Regions from separate parts of the Ruegeria sp. N10 genome, predicted to be linked through region 1. Evidence: riboswitches for the same ligand, from Rfam matches in the RefSeq annotation. Region 1 holds a riboswitch; each other region holds the start of a gene.
What was found. Region 1 has a riboswitch for cobalamin ahead of ACR0JI_RS00320 (DUF1636 family protein). Riboswitches for the same ligand answer to the same signal wherever they lie in the genome.

Region 2: it holds a riboswitch for cobalamin, as region 1 does, so the genes downstream of both, ACR0JI_RS19825 (DUF4198 domain-containing protein) here and ACR0JI_RS00320 (DUF1636 family protein) in region 1, are expected to answer to the same signal.
Region 3: it holds a riboswitch for cobalamin, as region 1 does, so the genes downstream of both, ACR0JI_RS18785 (hypothetical protein) here and ACR0JI_RS00320 (DUF1636 family protein) in region 1, are expected to answer to the same signal.
Region 4: it holds a riboswitch for cobalamin, as region 1 does, so the genes downstream of both, ACR0JI_RS04715 (ABC transporter substrate-binding protein) here and ACR0JI_RS00320 (DUF1636 family protein) in region 1, are expected to answer to the same signal.

What each region holds. Positions count from the first base shown of each region.
Region 1 is NZ_JBQFLY010000001.1:65,408-70,612, reverse strand. Features, by position in the region: gene ACR0JI_RS00340 (TolC family outer membrane protein) at 1-321, opposite strand, end outside; gene ACR0JI_RS00335 (protein-L-isoaspartate O-methyltransferase family protein) at 416-1,069, opposite strand; tRNA gene ACR0JI_RS00330 (tRNA-Cys) at 1,294-1,367, shown strand; gene ACR0JI_RS00325 (NAD(P)-dependent oxidoreductase) at 1,545-2,540, opposite strand; cobalamin riboswitch at 2,643-2,847, shown strand; gene ACR0JI_RS00320 (DUF1636 family protein) at 2,942-3,316, shown strand; gene cobW (cobalamin biosynthesis protein CobW) at 3,321-4,376, shown strand; gene cobN (cobaltochelatase subunit CobN) at 4,380-5,205, shown strand, end outside.
Region 2 is NZ_JBQFLY010000023.1:13,235-18,439, forward strand. Features, by position in the region: gene ACR0JI_RS19810 (ABC transporter permease) at 1-320, opposite strand, end outside; gene ACR0JI_RS19815 (substrate-binding domain-containing protein) at 428-1,447, opposite strand; gene ACR0JI_RS19820 (ROK family transcriptional regulator) at 1,622-2,827, shown strand; cobalamin riboswitch at 2,949-3,147, shown strand; gene ACR0JI_RS19825 (DUF4198 domain-containing protein) at 3,280-4,065, shown strand; gene cbiM (cobalt transporter CbiM) at 4,072-4,683, shown strand; gene ACR0JI_RS19835 (cobalt ABC transporter permease) at 4,680-5,205, shown strand, end outside.
Region 3 is NZ_JBQFLY010000019.1:7,667-12,871, forward strand. Features, by position in the region: gene ACR0JI_RS18770 (YbaB/EbfC family nucleoid-associated protein) at 1-59, opposite strand, end outside; gene ACR0JI_RS18775 (DNA polymerase III subunit gamma/tau) at 249-2,012, opposite strand; gene ACR0JI_RS18780 (protein-tyrosine phosphatase family protein) at 2,185-2,697, shown strand; gene ACR0JI_RS18785 (hypothetical protein) at 2,689-3,096, opposite strand; cobalamin riboswitch at 3,188-3,406, opposite strand; gene ACR0JI_RS18790 (alpha/beta hydrolase family protein) at 3,540-4,397, shown strand; gene rsgA (ribosome small subunit-dependent GTPase A) at 4,434-5,205, opposite strand, start outside.
Region 4 is NZ_JBQFLY010000002.1:279,696-284,900, forward strand. Features, by position in the region: gene ACR0JI_RS04695 (2-hydroxyacid dehydrogenase) at 1-519, opposite strand, end outside; gene ACR0JI_RS04700 (SH3 domain-containing protein) at 718-1,179, shown strand; gene ACR0JI_RS04705 (NADPH:quinone reductase) at 1,291-2,280, shown strand; tRNA gene ACR0JI_RS04710 (tRNA-Gln) at 2,371-2,445, shown strand; cobalamin riboswitch at 2,607-2,798, shown strand; gene ACR0JI_RS04715 (ABC transporter substrate-binding protein) at 2,952-3,956, shown strand; gene ACR0JI_RS04720 (FecCD family ABC transporter permease) at 3,953-5,002, shown strand; partial or broken gene ACR0JI_RS04725 (ABC transporter ATP-binding protein) at 4,999-5,205, shown strand, end outside.

The sequences.
Region 1 (5,205 bases):
GCTCAGCGTCAGGCCCGAAAAGAACCGCGACGGCTCGTTTGTCGTCACGACGTTATTGACCCGCGAACGGGTGTAATCCTGGCTGACCTGCACGGTCCAGTTGATGATTGGCCGCAACGCAGAAAGCGCAATGGCCACATCTTCATCCGCCGCGCGCAGCAACGCCCGGTTCTGCTCAAGCAAACCACTGGTGTTATACGCGCCGATGAACGCATCCGTTATGTTGTCTGCCCACGCTGCACGCCCTGGCATCACGCTCATGGCAAGTCCTGCGGTCACAGCAAACGCCCTGACCAGCTTACCTGTCGCCGAACCACGCATACCAAAATCCTCTCAAACGAAATTACACTGCCCTACAGGCAGTTTGCGGCCTTCTTTTCAACTAATCAAGGCGATAGAAAAATCTATCGGCGGACTATAGCGAAAATGCACACTCTGCCGAAAAACCTTCCAGAACCGGCGCATGGGCATTGAACACATCACGCCAACTGACGCGACCACCGGTTTTTCGACCGATCCGCACGGTACCCAGGTTGCTGTTGACAAACAGACACACAATCCGACCGTGGTCCTTGAGCTGATCCAACAGGGCATCGGGCACCTGCTCGACACCGCCCTGCACCATGATCGCATCATAGGGGCCGTGTTCCGCCACACCCTGTTCCAACGCGCCGACGTGGATGATGGCGTTGTGCACGTCAGCCTCGGCCAAGAGGTTTTGCGCCTCGGCTGCAAGGGTTTCGTCGCATTCAACACCCACAACCAACTCAGCCATCCGTGCGGTGACAGCCGTGGAATATCCCATTGCCGGAGCGATATCGAGGACCATCTCATCCTTGGATATGTTCAGCACGTCCAGCATTTTAGCCAGGGTCCGCGGCTCCAGCATGCTGCGCCCTCCACCCAGATCAATCAGGCCGTCCACATAGGCCGCCTCGCGTTGAGAATCGGGTACGAAGCTTTCCCGCGGAACACTCAGCATAGCCTCAATGATCGGGAACTTGGTGACGTCAGAGGGGCGGATCTGTGTATCAACCATTGTGCGGCGCCGGGCTGCGAAGTCAGTCATTGGATATCTCGTCTCATTCCCAAAGATGTCGGGCTTGTGCCATATCCTGAACCTTCCAGCAACGCCCCTGTTGCCGCAACCTGAATCGTGATCACCTTCTTGGGCATGGACTTCGGCAAATTTCAGTCTTGCCGGCAAATTCGCACGCAATCCACTGGACGCCCCAGAGGAAAGCTGTTAAAAACCCAATCACACCACGGCAAGTATTTGATTTTACTTGAAAAGGCGAGTTGGCGGAGTGGTGACGCAGCGGATTGCAAATCCGTGTACACCGGTTCGATTCCGGTACTCGCCTCCAATCACATCAAAATCGCTGACTTAACCCCGCAGTACACGCGTGCGACGCTCGGTATTTCAAGACGTTCAAGGCCCGCGATTCTGTCGAATTGCGGGCCAGATATGGCGTGTTTTTCGGAACTCCTGCCTACCCCTGCTCGTTCAAGGGGCCCGATTTTGTCTGGTATGTGCTTTACGTTCAGGCGCGCCCTTGTGGCACAACCTCGTATCCCGGCTCCTCCGGCTCATCATCCGTCATTTCGGCAGGGAAGCCCGGGGCGGTGATATCCAGGCCAGTTGCCTCTTCCAGCCGCTTGATAATATTTGGTGAAAGCTCGCGTTCGCCATAGCGTGCGATACCATCGTTAAAGATATTGATCATCACCGGGTTTATTTCCAGCGGCACCCCGGCGCGGTCGGCGACCTCCTGAAACAGACCGATATCCTTCTTCACCAGATCCATGGTGAAGGAAATATCGCGCGACCCGTTCAAGATGACCTGACTTTCGGTTTCGTGCACGAAGGACGTGCCGGACGAGATTTTGATCGCCTCATAGGTCGTGTTCAGATCCATCCCCGCAGCCTTTGCCGTAACCAGTGCTTCGGCGCAGGTGATCAGGTTGGCGGTGGCAAGATAATTGGTCATCACTTTCAGCACCGAGGCCGAGCCCAGTTCGCCGGTGTGCAAAACCCGACGACCCATTGTCGTCAGGAACGGCAGAATTCGTTCAAACGTTTCCCGGTTACAGCCCGCAAAGATCGAGATATTGCCCGTCGCGGCACGGTGGCACCCGCCAGAAACCGGGCAATCGACGGCCGCACCGCCGCGCGATATGACTTCGGCACCTAGGCGTTTGACTTCGGCCTCGTCCGTGGTCGACATCTCCATCCAGATCTTGCCGGGGCCCACTTCGGGCAACATCTCCTGCATGACTGCGTCCGATGCTGCCGGAGACGGCAGACAGGTGATCACCGCATCGCAATCGCGCATCAACTGGGCGGGCCCCTCAGCCGCCTTTGCACCTTTGGCGACAAACTCGGCCACCAGATCCGCGTTCAGGTCATGCACAGTCAGATCAATGCCGTTGCGCAAAAGGGATCCCGAAAGCTTGCCGCCTACGTTACCCAGACCGATAAATCCCACTTTCATATGACGCATCTCCAAGTTCGTCGTTTTCCCGTCATGCGACCACATACCGAACACATTCTTCATGCCGCCGAACGACGCCTACAGGTCGCTTTTTTCTCCTTGGCTTATTTGTTGCGCGCGAACCGCTTGACAAGCGGGTCAGCGGTGCCGCATGTCCCTTTCGTTGGTGTCGGCGACAGCCGATGAAAAGGGAATGCGTCAACGGTTCATCCGCCAAGCGCAGCCGCCCCCGCGACCGTGACCGGAGAGGATGCCCAATGCCACTGGCCTGTGCCGGGAAGGCGGGACATCCGACAGAGCGACCGCTCTGGCATCCGCAAGCCGGGAGACCTGCCAACACCCGAAGTTGAAACCGGGCGGGGTGTTCCGGTGTCGGGTCCATGTGCAGACGTGGTGCCCGCATGAAACCCCGTCCCCCGCGAAGAGGATTTGGGGGGATGAGAGACATGACCGAGAACGCACCGGTAGAGCTACTGGTCTGCACGACTTGCCGCCGGGGTCTGCCCGTCGAGGATGACGCTGAGCGACCCGGCACATTGTTGCACAAGGCCCTGGAACAGGCTGTCCTGCCGGATGGTATCACTCTGAAACCGGTCGAATGCCTTTCGAACTGCGATCAGGGCTGTTCCATCGTTCTTCGGGGCGGGCCGGATCGCTGGACCTTTGTTTACGAGAATCTGAACGAAATCGATCACGTCGATGTCATCATCGATGGCGCGACTAAGTATCTGGCCACAGGCGATGGTCTGGTGAAATGGCGCGACCGTCCTGAACATTTCCGCAAAAATTGCGCCTCGCGCATTCCCCCGATTGGAGCCTGAGATCATGTCGAACCTTGAAAAACTCCCCGTCACTGTGATCACCGGCTTTCTGGGCTCGGGCAAAACCACGCTGGTGCGCCATCTGATGCAGAACCCGCAGGGCAAGCGCCTTGCGATTGTTGTTAACGAGTTTGGCGATGTGGGTGTTGATGGCGACATCCTGAAGTCCTGCGCGATTCCGGAATGCCCTGCGGAAAACATCATGGAACTGGCAAACGGCTGCATCTGCTGCACCGTGGCCGATGATTTCATCCCGACCATCGAGGCGCTGATGGCGCTGGAACCGCGCCCGGATCACATTTTGATCGAAACATCCGGCCTTGCACTGCCCAAACCGCTGCTGAAAGCGTTTGATTGGCCTGATATCCGTTCGAAGATCACCGTTGATGGCGTTATTGCGCTGGCCGATGCCGAGGCCGTGGCCGCCGGTCGCTTTGCTCCGAACGTTGAAGCGGTGGATGCCCAACGGCTGGCTGATGACTCGATCAACCACGAAACACCCTTGTCCGAGGTGTTCGAGGATCAGATCTCGTGCGCGGATATCATCCTGCTGACCAAGCCCGATCTGGCAGGTCCCGAAGGTGTCGCGAAAGCTAAACAGATCATCGCCGCTGAGGCGCCGCGCCCGCTTCCCGTCGTCGAGGTTGCCGAGGGTGTCGTCGACGTTCGTGTCGTGCTTGGCCTTGAGGCTGCCGCCGAAGATGACATGGACGCGCGCCCGTCACATCACGATGGCCATCACGATCATGAGCATGACGATTTCGAAAGCATCATCGTCGAGTTGCCGGAACAGACCGACCCGGCGGAACTGGTTGCCAGGATTGAACGTCTGGCAACTGAGCTGAATATCCTGCGCGTCAAAGGCTATGCCGCCGTCACTGGCAAACCGATGCGCCTGCTGGTTCAGGCTGTCGGCGTACGGGTTCGTCACCAATACGACCGCCCGTGGGAGCCCGGTGAAGAGCGCCGCTCGCGCCTGGTCGTCATTGCCGAACATGACGACATCAAAGAGGCTGAGATCCGTGATATCCTAGTGGGTGTGACCGAGGTTGCCGAGTAAGTCATGCACGTCGTCTTTCGCGAAAGCCACGGGCTCGAGGAAACCGAGACCCCAACCGATCTGGGCCAAAGCCCGGCTGATCTGGTTGTACTGTCCTTTTCCGACAGTGACCTGGGCGCTTTCGCGGCGGGCTGGCATCGCGGCGGCGGACCTGAGGGGCGGATGCCAACCTTGCGACTGGCCAATCTTGCAGCATTGAAACACCCACTGTCCGTCGACACCTATGTTGAACAGACACTTGAAGGCGCAAAGGGCATCCTGATCCGTCTGATCGGTGGCGTGCCCTATTGGTCTTACGGGTTGCAACAGGTTCTGGCACTGGCACAGGCCAAAGGCATCGCGCTGGCCGTTTTACCGGCGGATGGGCGCGAAGACACTCGGTTGGATGAGTATTCGACCCTGCCCCTCTCGACCCTGCGGCGGCTGGCACATCTGTGTGATACCGGCGGAGAAGTCGCCGCGCAGGCCGCATTGGCACAGATGGCGTTAGCAGCAGGGCTTTATGCCGGCCCGGTGATGGGCGCGAAAACCCTGCCCGAATGCGGTGCGTGGTGCCCGGAACAGGGTGTCATCCCGGTGGATTGCGCGTTCGTGAACGATGCTAAACGCATTCTCGTAACCTTCTACCGCGCTTATCTGACATCAGCAGACACAGCCCCGGTCGCGGCCCTGATCCGCAGCCTGCGCGCCCGCGGGCTCCAGGCGGTGGGTTTGTTCGCCCCGTCGCTCAAGGCCCCGGCCGCTGCCAACTGGCTCAGGGAACAGGTCGTTGCCCTGAGACCATCGGCCATCATCAACGCCACTTCATTCTCGGGAAAGGGCGCGTCTG
Region 2 (5,205 bases), on a different contig from region 1:
ATGATGGCCCCAACACTCAGGTCGATGCCTGCGGTCAGGATCACAAGGCTCTGCGCCGCGGCCACGATCCCGACGATCTGAACCTGTTGCAGGATCAATGTCAGCGCAAAGGGCGAAAAGAACTTGGGGCCCAGCAAGACACCAAAGATGACGATTGCAGCGACAAGGACGATCAGCGGGACCAGCGACGGGTTCACATGCAGAAAATGCTGAACCGTTCCGACAAATCCGCGTTGGTGATCGTCAAATTCGGCAACTTGCTCTGGGCTGCCCTTTGCGGCGGTTTCGAAATCGTCGGCTTGTCGTGAAGAATCGGACATGGAACTTCCCCCAAAGCGTCAGGTTTATGACGACTTTAGCAAGGTTTCGGGCGTGTGGGTGGTTTTGATAAGTGGAAGGCCGCGCAGCGGCCTTCCACACGTTCAGCTTAACCCCAGCAGAGGTCCATGCCTTCCTGAACCGAGATGGACTCGACGCCGTCGGCGGCCTTATCCGTCACAAGCGCCACGCCAGTGTCAAAAAAGTCCTTACCGGGTGTGTTCTCGGGTTTCGTCCCTTCGTCCGCCCATTTCTTGACAGCCTCAACGCCCAGCGATGCCATCAGCAGCGGGTATTGCTGGGATGTTGCGCCGATGACCCCGTCCGCCACGTTCTGCACGCCGGGGCAGCCGCCATCGACGGAAACGATCAGCACGTCATTTTCGCGCCCGATAGCCTTGAGCGCCTCGTAAGCACCCGCTGCCGCCGGTTCGTTGATGGTATGCACCACGTTGATCATCGGGTCTTTGGCCAGCAGGTTCTCCATCGCGCGGCGGCCGCCTTCTTCGTTGCCAGCGGTGACATCGCTGCCAACAAGACGCGGGTCGTCTTCATCGCCAATCACGTTCGGATCGGCCAGATCAACACCGAACCCCTGCAGGAACCCCTGATTGCGAAGCACATCCACAGTGGGCTGGCTGACCGCAAGGTCCAACGTGGCGATTTTGGCGTCGTTTGCCGCATCTCCCAGAGTGGCTTTTGCCCATTGTCCGATCAGAAGCCCCGCAAGGAAATTGTCGGTGGCAAAGGTCGCGTCGGCCGAGTCGATAGGCTCAAGCGGGGTGTCCAGCGCAATCACCAGCAGCCCGGCATCGCGGGCCTGCTGCACCGCCGGAACGATAGACGACGTATCTGACGCGGTCAGCAGGATACCCTTTGCGCCATCCAGTATGCAGGTTTCGATGGCCTGAACCTGAGTTTCGTGGTCGCCGTCGACTTTGCCGGCAAAGGCCTTCAGCGTCATGCCAAGCTCTTCGGCTTTGGCTGTCGCGCCCTCTCTCATTTTGACAAAGAAAGGGTTGGTATCCGTCTTGGTGATCAGGCAAACGGTTTCACCTTCGGCCATTGCACTGCTTGCCATGGCCGTAACCGCCAGCGCCGTAGCGCCTGCAAGTTTCGCAAGTTTCATCGGTAGTCCTCCCAGTTTTCCCAATGCCCGTCAGGGCATACGTCTGATCGGGCGAAATCCGGCCCGATCGAACGTGAAAACCATCACAAGATTCGAATTTTGAGTCAATAAATAAATCACTCTTATTTATTATTGACAGAAAGGAAGGGTTTCAACATTGTCGTCACGAAGGGGATGGCCGTGTCTGCAAACAACTCTTTGGACAATACCGCTGGCGTACGCGAGCCAGACATGCGCGGCACCAATCAAAGCGGAATGCGGGCCCGAAATGAACGGCTTGTCCTGTCACTGGTCCGGCGCCATCAGGCCCTTGCAAAATCTGAGATCGCGCGGATGACCGGGCTGTCGGCACAGACGGTTTCGGTCATCATGCGCCAGTTGGAAACCGATGGGCTGCTTCTGCGGGGCGAACCGATCCGGGGAAAAGTCGGGCAGCCCTCGGTTCCCATGCGCCTGAATCCGGATGGCGCGTATTTCTTTGGGCTCAAAGTCGGGCGGCGCAGTACCGAGCTGGTGCTGACGGATTTCCTTGGCAATGTCAGGCACCGTGAGCGGCGGACTTATGATTTTCCGACGCCCGAGGCGACACTGAGCTTTTCCAAGGAAAGCCTCGACAAAGTGATGACGTCGCTGTCGCCCGAAGCGCGCGGCAGGATCGCGGGTCTTGGGATTGCGATGCCATTCTACCTTTGGGACTGGGCACAGACATTGCAGGTTCCGCAGGAGAAAATGGATCCGTGGCGTGACGCGGACCTGAAAGGCGCGTTGGCCGCTAGCTATGACGTGCCGGTTTTCCTGCAAAACGACGCAACGGCCGCCTGCGGTGCCGAGCTGGTGTTTGGCCCTGCAGAAGGCCCGCGAGATTTCCTGTATTTCTATGTCGGCTTCTTCATCGGGGGCGGGGTGGTTCTGAACGGCTCCATCTTTTCAGGGCGGGGAAATGCCGGTGCGCTTGGCCCATTGCCTGTGCCGGACGAAGTGGGCGGAGTGAAACCGTTGATAGATGTCGCCAGTCTTTATGTGCTGGAGCGTGCGGTTGGTGGAAATGCCGCAACAGCCGGTTCAATCTGGGAAACGACACTGCATTGGGACGTACCGGAAACCCACCTTGAGAATTGGCTGAACCAGGCGGCGCACGGAATCGCCCATGCCATCGTCTCTTCTTGCAGCCTGATCGATTTCGAATGTGTCAAGATTGATGGCTGGATGCCTGCTGATATCAAGGCGCGGCTGGTGGAAAGGGTTGAGCTCAAACTATCCCATATGAACCTGACCGGGCTTGAACGGCCCTTGGTGCTGGCAGGGGCGGCGGGCCCGGATGCCCGGTCATTGGGGGCGGCCAGTTTGCCATTGTCGGAAAGATACCTGCTCGAGGGGTAGGTTCATCCCCGAAAAACCCCGACCTGTATCCAAAGCGGATCAACCGGAAAAAGGGCATTGCCCGCTGAACTTTTTGACAGCCAGCGCAATTGATCGTTGACGGATGCCGAAGAAGTCTGGCAAGCCGCTCGGCATGTCCGGTTCCGGGGCGTGCTCTGGAATCAATAGGGAATGCGGTGCGGGCTTTGGCCCAATTCCGCAACTGCACCCGCAACTGTAAGCGGCGAGCAGGGCTGAAGTGCCACTGGAGTTAATCCGGGAAGGCCAGCCCAACGCTTTGACCCGCAAGTCAGGATACCTGCCGGACATGTGCCTTTGACAAGGGCACTCCTAATCGGCGACGGGATGTGCGTCGGAGCAGGATGCTTGAAAAAGCAGCTCGGCTTGGACGTCCCCGCAGTCAAAACGCATCTCGTACCGGGGTTGGTACGATGGGACAAGGACGACTATTGATGACCAAGCTGCTTTCTGCAGCCGCTGTGGCGATGGCGCTTCCAGCGATGGCAAATGCGCATTTCCTGCTGGAATACACCTCTGACACCATGATCGACGCACCGGGGAATGTTCCGGTCAAGCTGATCTTCTGGCATCCGTTCTCGAACGGGCATGTCATGGATCTGGACAAGCCGCAGGAATTCTACGTGATCCACAACGGTCAGAAAACCGACCTGCTGGACACTCTGGAACCCGTGCGTTTCACCGGTGGGGAAAACGAAGGCGCGGCATTCACGGGTTATGTTCCGGTCAAACGGTCGGGCGACTATGTGCTGGTGACAGTTCCCCAGCCCTATTACGAGGGGTCTGAGGATATCTATATCCAGCAGATCGCCAAGGCATTCCTGAACCGCAACGAATTGCCGACCGACTGGATGAACCCGGTGGGCTTGCCGGTTGAGATCATCCCGCTCAACAAACCGACCAACATCATCGCGGGTTCGACCTTTACGGGTCGAGTTATGGCAGAAGGCCAACCGGTTGCGGGTGCCGAGATCGAGATCGAGTACATGGCCGCAGAACCGGACATGGAAAGCACGGCTGCTTCGGCCCCGACCGTCTCGCCGTTGCCGGGTGGTGCATTGGTCGCAACTTCGGATGATAACGGGTATTTCACATTCGGCGTTCCAAAAGCCGGATATTGGGGTTTTGCAGCGCTCGGCGCCGGTCCCGTGACCGAACACAATGGCAAAGAACTCAGCCAGGACGCGGTCATCTGGATCCGCGCCTGGGATTTGGAGTAACCGTAGATGCATATCGTTGACGGAGCCTTGTCCAACCCGGTTGTGATCGGCGGCGCCGTCGCTGCGGCGGGTGGAATTGCCATGGGCCTCAGGTCGCTGGATCTTGATCGCATCCCCACTGCGGGGGTGCTGTCAGCCAGCTTTTTCGTGGCATCGCTGATCCATGTTCCTATTGGTCCGTCGTCGGTGCACCTGATCCTCAACGGTATGGCCGGGCTTTTGCTGGGGTGGGCCGCATTCCCGGCCCTGTTCGTCGGGCTTTTGCTGCAAGCCGTCTTCTTTGGCTTTGGCGGGTTGACGGTATTGGGGATCAACACCCTGAACATCGCGTTGCCCGCGGTTCTGGCCGGACTGATCTTTAGCCGCCTGATCGCCCACGGCTCACCTCTGCAAGGTGCGATATGGGGCGGGGTCGGCGGTGCCTTTGCCATTGCCGCCACAACCGGCATGGTTGCGTTTTCACTGGCCTTGTCCGGGGATGCCTTCCTGCCTGCGGCCAAGCTTGTTTTCTTTGCACATATTCCTGTCATGGCGATTGAGGCGATCCTGACCGGGTTCGCGGTTTTGCTGGCGCGCAAGGTCAAGCCCGAGCTGTTTGTCAAACGAGCGGTCGCATGAGGTATCTGGCAATCATTCTGGCGCTGTGCTGTGCACCCCTACCTGCCTTGGCGCATAAGGTCATAGCCGGAGTGTTTAAATCCGGTGACGCCATCGAAGGCGAAATCGGCTTTTCCAACGGCGACATGGCAAGCGATACCGAGGTCATCGTCAACGGCCCGGACGGAGCCGAGCTGGGCCGTATCGTAACAGATGCAGACGGGTTTTTTATCTACACGCCAAACGCGCCGGTGGCCCATACATTCTTTGCAAACCTTGGTGCCGGACATGTGGCCGAGGTCACCATGCCCGCTGCGGATGTCGCCCGGATCATGGGCGTTGAAGCGGAACCTGATACCCCGCCAACAAACGCACCTGCCCAGACAGCGGCGGTGCTCAGCACTGAACAACAACAGGTCATTGCCAGGGCCGTGCGGGATGAGCTGCGCCCGCTGCGTCGGGAAATCGCGGCTTACCGCGAACAAAATGATCTGCAAACTGTTCTGGGTGGGATCGGATATATTGTCGGTCTGTTTGGTCTGG
Region 3 (5,205 bases), on a different contig from region 1:
GATTTCATCATCTTGGCCATGTCGCCCAGTCCGCCAAGCCCGCCGAGTCCTTTCAGCATCAGTCGTCTCCTGTGTTTCTGTTTGGTTCTAAATACGGACCGCAGGCAGGCGGCACAAGAGGTCTCCCGCCTGTCCAGATCAGAGCGTCGCCGACCGATCAGTCATGCGCCTGCATTCCCACCCTCAGTTGTATCGTGGAGGGGCGTGAGTATGCCGGTTTCTTGAAACTTGGACCCACAAGCTTAGGGCTAATCCTCTTCGAAGGGGTCCCATTCATCTTCGACTTCGGGAAGGGCCTCGGTCTCAACCTTGGCGGCGCGCTGTTCAGGTGTTTCGATCCTAATGATCTTTGCCTTGGGGAATTGCGTCAGCACGGCCTGAACCAGCGGGTGTTCTTCGGCCTCGGCTTTCAGGGCCAGCTCGGCCCGGTCCCGCACTTCCGCGATGGTCGCGGCATCCCCGTCCGAGACAATGGAGACGGCCCATCGATTGCCGGTCCAGCGTTGCAGGGCAGAGCCCAATCGCGACGCCAGATCCGACGGTGCCTGAGGTGTCGGGGTGAATTCGATCCGGCCGGGCTGGTACGACACAAGGCGCACGCCGCTTTCCACCTCGACAAGCAGTTTCACATCGCGGTTTGTGCGGATCAGTTCCACCACATGCCCGAAGGTTGGATAGCGGGCCAGGGCCGTCTGTGCATCCTGCGACAGTGCGGCAACCGGTGCGCCACCCGCTCCGCGCGGGGGCGATGTATAAGCAGGCGGCGGGGTCGCGTTGGATTGCGTTGCCACCGGGGCCTGTCGCGACATTGACATGCCTCCGCCCGGCCCGCCGGGAGGCGGAGGTGGGGTGTCTTGCAGCCGTTTGATCAGTTCTTCGGGGCTGGGCAAATCAGCGACATGCGTCAGCCGGATAACAGCCATTTCGGCGGCCATCATCGCGTTGGGCGCGGCAGAGACTTCCTCCAGCGCCTTCAGCAGCATTTGCCACATCCGGGTCAGAACCCGCATCGGCAAGGCCTCGGCCATGTGCTGGCCCCGTGTGCGTTCGTCGGGGGAAACCGTCGGGTCCTGGGCCGCGTCAGGTGTGATCTTTACGACGGACACCCAATGCGTGATTTCGGCCAGATCGCGCAGCACGGCCAGAGGGTCTGCGCCTTCCGCATATTGACCGCTCAGTTCAGTGAGCGCCCCTGCCGCGTCACCGCGCAGGATCATGTCCATCAGGTCCAGAACCCGTCCACGATCGGCCAGACCCAGCATCGCACGGACCTGATCTGCCGTCGTCTCACCGGCCCCGTGCGAGATTGCCTGATCGAGCAATGAGGTCGCGTCGCGGGCCGACCCTTCTGCAGCGCGGGTGATCAGCGCCAGTGCGTCGTCGGCAATCTGCGCGCCCTCGGCCCCGGCGATCTTGCGCAGCAGACCGATCATGTCTTCGGGCTCAATCCGGCGCAGGTCAAAGCGCTGACACCGCGACAGAACCGTGACCGGCACTTTGCGAATCTCGGTGGTCGCGAAGATGAATTTCACATGTGCGGGCGGTTCCTCGAGCGTCTTGAGCAGCGCGTTGAATGCGCTGGTCGAGAGCATGTGAACCTCGTCGATGATGTAGATCTTGTAGCGCGCGCTGGCGGCGCGATAGCGGACACTGTCGATGATCTCGCGGATATCGTTGACGCCGGTACGGCTGGCCGCATCCATTTCCATCACATCGACATGGCGACCTTCCATGATTGCGACGCAATGCTCGCACTGACCGCAAGGCTCTGTTGTCGGCCCTCCGGTTCCATCCGGTCCAATGCAGTTCATGCCCTTGGCGATGATCCGCGCCGTGGTGGTTTTTCCCGTTCCGCGAATGCCGGTCATGATAAAGGCCTGCGCAATCCGGTCGGCCTCAAAAGCGTTTTTTAGGGTGCGCACCATAGCATCTTGACCCACCAGGTCGGCAAAGGTTTCCGGGCGGTATTTGCGGGCGAGAACCTGATAGGCGGGGCTGGGCGTGTCTGTCATGTCTACTCGCTCGGATTCGGTGCTTCGGCACAGCGTAGTGGCGGCGGCAGTCCGCGTCCACTGTGGGGCGAGATGATTTTTTGTTTCAGAAACGGACTGGTTTCCAACTAAACTGGACCAGCGGATTTAATGACTCATTTTGTAAAGAGTACCTTGGGGGAGGACGCACTTCATGTCGCAGCTGGTCATTTTTGCTCTGCAGGTCGGAGGCGGAACGCTTGCCCTTACTTCAATGCCAGGGCGTGGCGGGGATTACGCCACCGATCTGGATACGATTGCGGCGTGGAAACCAGGCCTTGTGATTTCAATGACGACGGATGTCGAAATGCTTCAGGATGGCGCGCAGCACTTTGGCAGTGACATCCAAAGCCGGGCCAGCCGGTGGGTTCACCTGCCGATCGAAGATTTTGGAGCACCGACGCAAGCGGTTCGGAAGGCCTGGCCAGAGGTCAGCGCCACGGCCCGACACGCACTGTCGGGCGGTGGCCGGGTCCTTGTACACTGCCGTGGGGGGTGTGGCAGATCCGGGATGATTGTTCTGCGACTGATGGTTGAATGCGGTGAACGCGCCAGCGACGCACTGGACCGCTTGCGGGCCGTGCGCCCCTGCGCTGTCGAAACCGATGCGCAGCTGGCCTGGGCGTCCCGGATCACCCCGGCACAGGTGGAAGTGGGATCAAGCTGAAAGCTGCTGTGGCGCGTAGCCGGTTTTTTGGGGGCGGATCGTCGAAACCTCGATCATGGCGCAAGGCAGGTTCGCGATGGTGCCCGAGGGCAGCGTGCTGAATGTAGGTCCAAAGATCAAATCAGCATAGGCATCCAGATCCCGAGTTGCCGTGTCAGGGTGTGTTCCACAGAAAATGCGAACGCTGCCGGATCGCGCTCTGATCGTTGCCATGCACCCTTCTGCGCAATGTGACAGCGCGCTGCTGCCTTCAAATTCGAAATCCTCGCTGGTGGCCGAAACCGCCTGCGCCATGGCTTCCGAAATCGAGCGGGCCAGTCGCGCCAAAGCCGGGCAGGTTTTCCCTGTCCGCTGGCACACCGTTGCGCTGTATTCGTGTGATTTTGTCTTCCAGATCATCCTGCGCCCTCCGCGCGTGGTGGGCTGGAATATTGGGGCAGGTGGGACAGCATTTCGCCGTCAGGACCTGCCCGGACACCCCGCCCGAGTTTCGGTTTCAGTTCCGATGGCAGGTCTCCTGACTTGCGGGTCATTGCTCTGCCGACCTTCCCAGCCCATAGGCCAGTGGTATTTCGGCATTGCTTACCGCTTACAGTTGCGGGGGCAGTCGCGGACTTGGTTGATGTCTGTGTGACCAGACAAACCGCACCGTGTTCCCTTTTCATCCCGACCTCTTGTAGGGGCCGGAAACCATCACACAACCGCTAGCGTCTGATCGCGTTCCGAGTCAAGCCGATCTTTAGGCCGGACGTTTGGTCATGCTGGATGCGGATTATGTTCCGGCCTAGTGTCGTCGGCATTGAAGGCAGGCAAACCGATTGTTTCAGTGAAAGCCGGGGATCATGTTGGATACGGAACAGACGGTGTTGATCGAAGATTTCAGCTTTCCGTCAGGGTCCGTGACCTTGTCGGCGCGGTTGTACCGGCCTGTGGGTGAGCCGGAAACCGTTGTTGTGCTGAACAGTGCTACAGGTGTGCCGCGTGACTATTATCGCCATTTTGCGCGATGGCTGACTACCAAGCGGGGGATGGCTTGCCTGACCTATGACTATCGGGACTACGGGCTTTCGTTGGTCGGCCGCCTGAAAGACGCGCGTGCAACAATGGCGGATTGGGCGTTGATCGATATGCCTGCGGCACGGGCCGAGATGCGCAGGCGGTTTCCAAAGGCGCAGCACTGGACCATTGGTCATTCGGTCGGTGCGATGCTGGGGCCGGTGCAGCCGGATATCAATCAGATCGACCGTATGATCTGTGTGTGTTCGGGGCTGGTGACTTTGAAAGATCACCCATGGCCCTATCGGGGGTTGGCGGGGCTGTTCTGGTATGGCCATGCACCGCTGATGGTGCGGGTGCTTGGCTATCTGCCTGGCAAAGCAATCGGGTTTGGCTCGGACCTGCCAGCCTCGGTATACTGGCAATGGCGCAAATGGTGCACAGCTCCTCTTAGCTACGTTCCCGAGATCGGGCAGAATTTGCCTGATGCGCATTGGGGCAGTTCTGGAACACCTGTGGATCTGTTCACGTTCGAAGACGACCAGATGGTTCCGCCCGAGGCGGTTTGGCGCCTTGCCGATCTGTATGGCCCCGGGGCCAGACGCTACCTTCTGAAGCCTGCCGAATTTGGGCTGCCGGAGATTGGTCACATAGGCGCATTTGCCCGGCGCAATGCAGCGGTCTGGCCGCGCCTGATCGCCTGATCAGACGCGACGCAGGTTTTCCATAACACCTTGCAGCTATGGCCGTTTGCGAAGCTTCTTGTCCTGCATGACACCGCGGACCATCTTGCCGAACGCCTTGTCCCGCGCCCGCGATTGCGCAACGGTTTCCGAGTTTCGTTGATCTTCGCGCCGCAGCTTGCGCCAACGGTCCAGCCGCGCCGGATCAAGAACGCCTTTGCCGATTGCGTTCTGCACGGCACAGCCGGGCTCGGTCTCGTGCTGACAATCCGAAAAGCGGCAGCTTTGGCCAAGCTCTGTGATGTCCGAGAACACGTTGTCGATTCCGTTCTGAGCGTCCAGCAAACGCAATGCGCGCATTCCCGGCGTGTCGATCAGCCAGCCACCGTTACCCATCCGGTGCAACGCGCGCACCGTTGTCGTGTGCCTGCCCCGTGCGTCGTCTTCGCGAATTCCAGAGGTGGCGAGGTTTTGATCCGTCATGGCGTTGCTGAGCGTCGTTTTACCCACGCCCGACGACCCGACCAGCGCGCCGGTCTGGCCTTTGGGGCACCATGCCAGAACCTTTTCGATATCTGCCGGGTCCAGCGCATTGATCGCCAGTACCGACAAAAAAGGGTCCAGAGATTGCACTTGTCCCGAGAAACTGCCGGGGTCATCCGACTGGTCAGCTTTCGTCAGGACAACGACAGGATAACATCCGGCCTGATGTGCCAGCGCCAGATAACGTTCCAGCCGGGGCAGGTTGAAATCGGCGTTGCACGAGCTGACGATGAACAACACATCGACATTGGCTGCAATCAGTTGTGTTGCGGCACCTGTACCGGCA
Region 4 (5,205 bases), on a different contig from region 1:
ACCAAACGCCTTGGCGCGGCGGGCCACGGCCTGTCCAATCCGGCCCATGCCCAGAATACCCAGACGCCGCCCGCCAATGCGACCGCCCAGAAACGCGGTGGGGGCCCACCCGGTCCAGTCGCCTTGCTGCATGACGCTCAACCCTTCGGGAATGCGCCGTGTGACAGCGAGAATCAGGGCCATGGTCATATCTGCCGTGTCGTCGGTCAGCACACCGGGCGTGTTGGACACCAATATGCCGCGCTGCCGCGCCGTCGCCACATCGATATTGTCGACACCGGCCCCGTAATTGGCGATCAGCCGCAACTTTTCACCCGCCTGACCCAATAGCCCGCCATCAATGGTATCGGTCACCGTGGGCACCAGCACATCGGCATCCTGCACCGCTGCTACTAATTCCTCACGCGTCATTGGGGTGTCGTCGTCGCGCAGGCGCACGTCGAACAATTCGCTTAACCGGGTTTCTACTGCCTCAGGCAACCGTCGCGTAACGACAACACTTAAACGTTCTCTTGGCACCTCGGCTCTCCCACTGCTTTGCAAACGGACGCGCGCCATGGCATCGTGGCGCAGGATAAGGCGGGGCACAAGAACCCCAATGGCATTGTGTCGACCTTTTTTCAGAACCGGATCAACAGGCATAAGAGCGGGCAGTCAGTGAGTGGTATTCGACCGGTAAAACGCCGATCTCTGGCGGTAGTTTCCGTATTTCTGGTCATGTTCGGTGTCTGTGCCGCTCAGGCCGAGGTCAAACGCGGATCGGTCACCAACCTGCCCCTGCCCCGCTATGTGTCGATGAAGGCAGCCGAAGGCAACGTGCGACGCGGACCGTCCCTGACCCATCGAATCGACTGGGTGTTCAAACGGCGCGGCATGCCGCTGCAGGTCACTGCCGAATATGGCAACTGGCGCAAGGTCCAGGACCGCGACGGCGCGGGTGGCTGGGTTCACTATGCCTTGTTGTCTGGCGTCCGAACGGTGCTGATCGAATCCGAGATGCTGCCTGTTTATGCCCGCCCCGATCCAGCCTCGCCCGTGAACGCTCATTTCGAGACCGGAGTAGTGGCGCGCCTTGGAACCTGTTCGCAGGACTGGTGCCGGATCACCGCTGGCGGATACCGTGGCTGGACATTGAAATCGAACCTTTGGGGCGTCGATCCTTCCGAAATTCGGGAATAGGCGAAAGACGAATTCCGGTATCCGCGGTTGCGCATCGCCCTGAAAAAGCGCGACAAGGTGTTTGAGTTACCGGCCCAATCGCCGCTTAACTCGACCTAAATGGAGGACGCTATGCGCGCAGTCACTTATTCAGCCTTCGGAGACGCTGTCGATGTCTTGCGTATACAGGATATTCCCCTGATCCAGCCTGAACCAGGTGAAGTCACGGTCGAGTTGTCCTATTCCGGCGTAAACCCCTCGGATATCAAGGCCCGTGCGGGAACCCGGCCGGGTGTCACGGAACCCCCGTTTCCGCTGATCGTTCCGCACAGCGACGGGGCTGGAGTCATCACAGCGGTTGGCGATGGAGTACCCGCGGCGCGGATTGGCCGGCGCGTGTGGATTTGGAACGGGCAATGGCAGCGCGCATTTGGTACAGCTGCCAGCCACATCACCCTGCCCGAATCTCAGGCTGTCGAACTGCCCGAGACAGTGTCACTTGAAACCGGGGCAATTCTTGGAATTCCGGGCCTAACCGCAAGCCATGCGGTGTTCTCGGGCGGCGCACCGGGCGGGCAAACCATATTGATCCATGGCGGGGCGGGCACCGTCGGGTATCTGGCTGTGCAGCTTGCCAAATGGGCCGGAGCCAAAGTGATCGCAACGGCCAGCGCCCGCAACTTTGACCGGGTCAAGGCAGCTGGTGCGGATGTCGTGCTCGACTACACCGGTGAACACCTTTCGGATAAGATCCTCGATGCAAATGATGGGCATGCAATCGGTCGAATCGTCGATGTCGAATTTGGACAGAACCTTGCCACCAACGTTGCCGTCATCGCCGAAAACGGCCGTATCAACGCATATGGATCTGCCCGGAATATGACACCTGTCTTTCCCTTTGGACCCATGATGTTCAAGGCCGTGACGCTCGAAGCGGTTCTGATCTACCTGCTGCCCGCGGACTTGCGCGCCACCGCAATAAAGACATTACACAAGGCACTGACTGATGGCGCACTGATCTGCCCCGTTCACAAGGTCTTTACGTTGGAAGAATGCGCTGCGGCCCATGCGCTGGTACAAGAAGGCAACCGTACCGGAGCGGTGTTGATCGATACCAAATGAGGGGCCTTCAAAAAAAATTTACGGCGCTCGCTTTTTTTGCAAAACGCTCTTGAACCCTGCCATCAACAATCGTAGATAGCCGCTCACCGTTGGGGTGTAGCCAAGTGGTAAGGCAGCGGTTTTTGGTACCGTGTATCGTAGGTTCGAATCCTACCACCCCAGCCATGATTTTCCTATATATCACACACCGACGTCCTCGGGGCGGATTGTAGCGCCTTCTCAGCGGCTTGTCTGACGTCAGCACCATGTTGAGACGCGCAGGTTCATGCCCTTGGGAGAAAATGGGAAAGACCCCCGAGTTTTTTCTTGCCGCAGAGTAAGTGTTAAGGTACCCGCGTTTTACCGGTCCCGATGTGGCTAAGAGGGAATCCGAGGTGCCTTTTGGTGCCAACCGGAACTGCCCCCGCAACTGTAGGCGGCGAGCGCTGTCCATTCCGTCACTGGGCCATTTCGGTCTGGGAAGACAGGACAGACAAAGACCCGTCAGTCAGGAGACCTGCCGGTATGAAACCGAAACACACCGGGCGGGGTTGTCCGGGGAGGTTGCCGAAGAAACGCGCCGGGCGGGCTATGTACCACTCTGCGCTCACAGCAGGCAGAAAAGCGTCTGTTGCTTCGGTAAATGCCCATTCACCCGTTCTCTGGTCATTGACACATGGAGATCGATTGTCATGTTTCTACGCACTGGCCTGATTGGCCTTTCCTTGCTGGCTACCAGCGCTGCCGCCGAAGGAAACTTTCCCTTAACCATCGAAAACTGCGGTCACTCGGTCACGTTTGACGCGCCAGTGACGTCGTCAGTCACGGTCGGCCAAGCCGCGACCGAGGTGCTTTATGCGCTGGGTCTGGGCGAGCAGGTTCTTGGAACCTCGGTATGGTTCAACGAGGTGCTGCCTGAATATGCCGAGGTGAATGCCAAGGTAGAGCGTCTGGCAGACAATGATCCCAGCTTTGAAAGCGTTGTTGCCAAGCGGCCGGGACTGGTCGCAGCGCAATATGAATGGCATGTCGGACCCGAGGGCATCGTCGCCACGCGTGAGCAATTTCACGAACTGGGTATTACAACTTACGTAATGCCTGCGGATTGCGTCGGCAAAGACAATACGGTCGGCGGCGATGGCACCCGCCTGCAAGCGTTCTCGACCGATACGCTGTATCAGGGTATCGAAGAACTGGCGGCAGCCTTTGATGTGTCCGAACGCGGCACGGACCTGGTTGCCAAGTACAAGGCCCGCGAAGCCGCAGCCGTCGCCAAGGCGCAAGCCGTGAAACTGGACGACGTGTCAGCCGTATTCTGGTTTTCATCTCCTGAAATGGAAAGCGATCCGTTTGTGGCCGGGCAGAAGGGCGCACCGGGATACATGATGAGCACATTGGGCATCCGCAACGTCATCGAGACGGATGAAGAATGGCCAACAGTTGGCTGGGAGACCATTGCCAAGGCCAACCCGACAGTGATCGTGATTGCCAAGATGGACCGCCGTCGCTTTGCTGCGGACGACTACCTGAAAAAGCTGGAGTTCCTGCGCGCTGATCCGGTGACCAGCCAGATGGATGCGGTCAAGAATGACAGGATTGTCGTTATGGATGCGCAGGCCATGGACGCCACCATCCGCGCGATCCCGGCGCTGGAGGATCTGGCCGAGAAGCTGGATACCATCGGAAACAACCTGTGAACGAGGTCGCCGCAATCTTTCGGCAGGGTTTCAAGGCCGCGTGCCTAACTGTGCCATTGTTGATTGCGGCGGTCCTTGCGGGCGCGATGATCGGGGAAACCTCGTTGTCGCCCGATTTGGTTCTCTCCGTTCTGGTCAACAAGCTGGCCGGAGCGGACCTGCCCGTCGACCCAATTGATCAGGGTATTATCTGGAGCTACCGGATTCCTCGCGCTCTGGTCGCTGCGTCCTGCGGTGCCGGTCTGGCTGTCGCAGGGGTCGTGTTGCAGGCATTGCTGCGAAACCCGTTGGCTGACCCTTATATTTTGGGCATTTCTGCCGGGGCCTCGACAGGTGCCGTGGCTGTAACCATCGCTGGTTTAGGCGGGGGAGCTTTGTCGCTGTCTTTTGGCGCGTTCAATGGCGCGCTTTTGGCTTTTGGTTTTGTCGCATTGCTGGCCCGAGCCTCCGGCGCAGGCGGCGGGCGGGCTGCGACGGCGCAAATCGTTTTGGCGGGAATTGCCGGGTCTCAGTTGTTCAATGCGCTAACGGCCTTTATCATCGCCAAATCCGCCAATGCCGATCAGGCGCGCGGGATCATGTTCTGGCTGATGGGAAACCTCAGCGGCGTGCGCTGGCCGGATGTATATCTGGCCATTCCGGTGGCCTTTGCCGGCTGGCTTATTTGCCGCTTTCACGCCAGAGCTTTGGACGCATTTATTTTCGGCACTGATTCAGCGGCCTCGCTGGGCATACCGGTGCGGCGGGTGCAGGCAACCCTGATCTTCGCCACCGCGCTGACAACAGCGGTCATGGTTTCGATCGTCGGGTCCATCGGCTTTGTCGGGCTGGTCATCCCTCATGCCGCACGGTTCCTTGTAGGACCGGGGCATCGCAGGCTTATCCCAACGGCCGCCTTGATCGGAGCGGTCTTCCTGATCGGCGCCGATATCGTGTCGCGCATCATCATCCCGGGTCAGGTTCTGCCGATTGGGGTGGTTACCGCCCTGATCGGTGCGCCTGCCTTTGCCGTAATTCTGGTGCGCGGCCAGAGGAACGCCCAATGAAGATCGAGGCGCAAAACCTGACATTTTCGGTTCGCGGCAAGACTTTGCTGTCAGACGTATCGTTTGTCGTGGAGCCCGGCGAAACACTGGCTTTGGTCGGACCCAACGGTTCGGGCAAATCAACTCTGATGCGCCTGTTGGCGGGTTTGGCACGTCCGGTTTCGGGAAAAGTCGTCATAGCGGGCCATCCCGTTTCGCATTTG